One region of the Thermicanus aegyptius DSM 12793 genome, then DNA from elsewhere that is predicted to be linked to it. Evidence: riboswitches for the same ligand, from Rfam matches in the RefSeq annotation. Region 1 holds a riboswitch; the other holds the start of a gene.
The links. A riboswitch is a leader RNA that binds a small molecule or an ion and turns the genes downstream of it on or off. The one in region 1 is predicted to bind cyclic di-AMP.

Region 1 (2,180 bases):
ATGAAACTCCCGATCGCATTAAAATAGCCACCCAGAACAGGGATGAGCCAATCCTCTACAAATGCATTGGTCCAATCGGCCAATGGCAGTTCAAAAAAATTCATTTCGCTTCCACCTTCTCTTCCATGCCAAGTGCAAGCCCTGAAAGAATGGAGACACGGACGATGATGCCCACCAGCCGCTCCTCCTTCACCACCGCGATCGGGTACTTTGTCTTGACCGCCACACCGATCAGGTCCCGAAGGGGTGTATCCGGCGAAGTGGTCGGGAATTCATCGATCAGGTACTCATCCACCCACCGGTCTTCTTGAACGGCTCGCAAGGCGTTATCGATGGTTAACAATCCCTTTAACTTCCTTTCCTTATCTACCACGAAAATACTGGAGATCCCCTGCTCCTCCATCTTGTGAATCGCCACCCGAGGTCCCTCCCTCCAGGTGGCGACCACGTCCGGTTTCTTCATCACATGGGAGGCTAATAAGACTTTCGAACGGTCCACATCTTGGACGAATTTCTCCACATACTCGTTGGAGGGATTCTTCAAAATCTCCTCCGGAGAGCCAATCTGGACGATCTCCCCATCCTTCATGATGGCGATCCGATCCCCCAGTTTTAACGCCTCATCCAGATCGTGGGTAATAAAGAGAATCGTCTTATGAAGCCGTTCCTGAAGCTGAATCATCTCCTCCTGCAGTTCTTTACGAATGAGAGGATCAAGGGCGCTAAAGGCTTCATCCATCAGAAGTATGTCCGGATTATTCGCCAATGCCCTGGCGAGGCCCACCCGTTGTTTCATTCCGCCGCTCAGTTCATCCGGCTTGCTCCCTTCATATCCCTTTAATCCGACCGTTTCTAAAGCGGCTAAGGCTTTCTCCTCCCGCTCATGCTTCGGGATTCCTTGCACTTCCAAACCATAGGTGACGTTTTTTAAAATCGATCGGTGGGGAAAGAGGGCAAAATGCTGGAAGACCATCCCCACCTTTTTCCTTCGTAATTCAATAAGCTCCCTCTTCCCCATCTCTACCACATTTTCTCCGTCGATCAGAATCTGACCGGCAGTGGGCTCGATGAGACGGTTCATGAGACGAATCAAGGTTGACTTTCCACTTCCCGATAACCCCATAATCACGAAAAATTCTCCTTCGTTTACTTCGAAAGTAGCCTGGTTCACCCCGACCGTCATCCCCGTCTCCGCATAAATCTTCTCTTTCTTTTCTCCCCTTTTTAGGCGTTCCAGGGCTTCCTCCGGCCTAGGCCCGAAGATCTTCGTAAGCCCCTTAACCACGATTTTTTCCACGGATAAAACTCCTTTCTAAAAAATCAAAACCCCCATCACAAAGCAGGGAGAAACCTCCAGCCTTAGATGAGGGGTAAAGATAAAAATATTATTCTTAAAAATCAAAGAAAGGAAGATCATGAAGAAAATAAAAAAAAATAACCCCATCTAACGCTTACGAGGTTAGCTGACGGACTCGGGAAAGATGGTTCCCTACACAGCCTTACGGTCTGCTGATTCGCCCCAAAACTTGGTTCCCCCGTTTTCCGTTTTTCACGGAAATTAAGCACATGATCAGTATAACAAAGGATGGAAGGGGGTGTCAAATGACGGCCTGTGCAAGTTACTGTCAATATCTCATTGGCTTTTCCCCTTGTTTTTTTTATTTTTATGAGTCGTGGCCTTGACATGGAGCCTCTGCGCCCCCTCATACTCCCCAAAAACGCTGGCGGGCGAAATAATCCCCCTTCGGGGGCGCCCGCCTTCGCAATCGCTTAATGAGGGGCGCCTCTCCATGTAAAGGCTCTCCACATCGCTAGCTTCACTCCGACCCTTCGGGCACGACTCACCTTATTCGTTTTCTGCCACAAACCGCTTACCTATCCACAAAATCTCTTTGCCTAGACTCATCAAAATATATAGATTATATGTTCTTATTTCTTTATAATGCTGAGATCGTCTCATTGATCTTCCGTCCAAATTCCCTAAGCCATGCTTTTGGACCGGTCAGACCAGGCATGTGCGCCTGACACCACTCTCCCGTCTCTTCCTGACGACGTTCGCCCCTTTTTGGCCTCCCTGGACCTTTTTGTTCTGTTTCGTCTACCTTGTTGGTTTGCTGAGGGTCTTCTTTTTTGCCGAGATTAAAGATCCACTTTTCAATCCCTTCCCATTCCCCATTGAG
Region 2 (2,180 bases), 920 kb from region 1:
CCGATCCCTGTTCACCTCCAGGTTAAAGCTCCCTCTTCCTTAGATTACCCACAATATTCCATCCCATCCAAAAAAGAACCTGCTACAATTTCTTGTAGCAGGCTAAGCGAAAGGGAGAAACTTGAAAATGGTGGTTTCAAATGACATTATACGCCATTAGGTATTTTTTTTAAAGTGCAATCATTACAAAGGACAAACTTATTTCACCTTCACCGTAACCGGATCGAGAATATAAACCGTCAACTCCTTTTTAACTCCGAACTTTAGCGCTTCCTCCAAGGAATTCATATAGAGGTCCACCTTAAGTTCCCTGATCTCGTCGCCCCGATCTGCCGCGACGGCAAAACCATAGCCGGGAATATAAAGCTGTGTTCCATACGGGATCACGGTAGGATCGACGGAGACGATTCCCTGCCGCACATCCCAGCCTAAAGCCGTGCGGTTCGAAATTTCCTTCTCTTTGTTGGAGTAGGCGGTCGCCTTAACCTTCACCTTCTGGAAATAGAGAACGGGGATATCGCTAACCTCTTCCTTCTTAATCTCCGGGAGGGATAGGCGTTGATACAAGGTTTTATAAATCAGTTGTACGGCCTCTGCCCTCGTGGCATCCTTCCGGGGATCCAGCTTCAAGTCCCTGGAACCGCTGATGTACCCTTTGGCAACCGCATAGGCGAGGAGGGAACGGAAAGGCGGATCCACCGTTTTTTCATCGGAAAATTTATCTAAAACTTTTAGGTTGGAAAACTTCTGGGCAACCACGCCCTCTCCCAGGCTTCTAAGCAGAAGATCGATCATGTTCTCCCGGGAGAGGGGAGAATCGGGATAGAAATATTCTCCTTTTCCATCGATCCACCCCATTTGGTAGGCGGTCTCAACATAAGGGCGATACCAGGCATCGGAAGGCAGATCTTTGTAAGAAAGTTGACGGGCACCAGTTGGGGTAATCCCCTTCACCGTAAGCAATATGTAAATATACTCAGCCCGGGTAATTGCTTTTTCAGGCGAAAAAACGGTTTCGTCTTTGAAGGGGAGGGCTCCCATATTGTAGAGGGCTTCCGCCGCCTCTTTTGCCCAGTGCTGCTGAAGATCCTCAAAAATGACGGCTGTGGTTTGTATTTCTTCGCCGTCTGCGGCAAAAACCGGATTGAAGGACAATAGGATAAAGAGGAGCGCTGTGATCATCATCCATCTCTTTTTCATTCTCAATCCCCCTATTGGATGAAAATAAAAGAAGCCTACAGAAAGAGAAGAAACTCTTCCCGTGGCTTCTTATCAAAAAACAAACAAGCGCATCATTTTACCTACCACGACAATCGTATCCTCTCCAGGACGCTTACGAGGTTAGCTGACGGGTTAGGACGTAAGAGTGGCCCTTCTCTAAATGAGATTCACCCCGAAATTGGATCCCCCGCTCCCAACGTATTGGGATTCAGCGATCTGACACGAAAGAAACCTTTCTTCGATTTTCATTTATTATAGCCGATTTCTCGACCTATGTAAATGGGAAAATGGCGGTTCACAAACCGCCATTTTGGAAGCAAGGTATGAAATTAGAAGCTTTTCCCAGCCATCTGTTGTTGGGCGTAGCTTACAAGACGTTTCGTGATCTCTCCCCCGACAGAACCGTTTGCCCGGGAAGTGGTATCGGCGCCTAGCTGAACCCCAAATTCGGAAGCAATCTCATATTTCATCTGATCGAGGACTTGAGATGCTTGAGGAACCAGCAACTGGTTGGTGTTACGGGAGCGGGTGTTTTCAGCCAAAATGGTTCACCTCCTTATTGATGGTGTACTATTAGAATGATCTCTTTTTCTTCTTTCATGCTAGAAATTTATACTAACTCCAGGAGGGGAGGAACTCATAAGATCGGACGAACTGCCTGAGGGTTCGTTACTGGGTGATGACGGACCCTGCCATGTGTTGTTGGGCATAGCTGACCAAACGCTTGGTGATCTCTCCCCCGACGGAACCATTGGCCCGGGAAGTGGTATCGGCTCCTAACTGAACCCCAAATTCTGAGGCGATTTCGTACTTCATTTGGTCCAAAGCCTGTGCCGCTTGTGAAACCAACAATTGATTCGTATTATTGGAACGATTCTCTTGAGCCATCGTTATCACCTCCTCTACTTGGTGTATTCATAGGATGCCCTCTATTTACAGGTTGATACTATGGAAAGATT

Region 2: it holds a riboswitch for cyclic di-AMP, as region 1 does, so the genes downstream of both, THEAE_RS22145 (S-layer homology domain-containing protein) here and THEAE_RS0107840 (quaternary amine ABC transporter ATP-binding protein) in region 1, are expected to answer to the same signal.

What each region holds. Positions count from the first base shown of each region.
Region 1 is NZ_KI783301.1:1,458,566-1,460,745, reverse strand. It holds gene THEAE_RS0107845 (ABC transporter permease) at 1-104, opposite strand, end outside; gene THEAE_RS0107840 (quaternary amine ABC transporter ATP-binding protein) at 101-1,297, opposite strand; cyclic di-AMP (ydaO/yuaA leader) riboswitch at 1,434-1,575, opposite strand; partial or broken gene THEAE_RS0107825 (ISLre2 family transposase) at 1,938-2,180, opposite strand, start outside.
Region 2 is NZ_KI783301.1:2,378,313-2,380,492, forward strand. It holds gene THEAE_RS22145 (S-layer homology domain-containing protein) at 199-1,200, opposite strand; cyclic di-AMP (ydaO/yuaA leader) riboswitch at 1,316-1,445, opposite strand; gene THEAE_RS0112635 (alpha/beta-type small acid-soluble spore protein) at 1,551-1,763, opposite strand; gene THEAE_RS0112640 (alpha/beta-type small acid-soluble spore protein) at 1,891-2,109, opposite strand.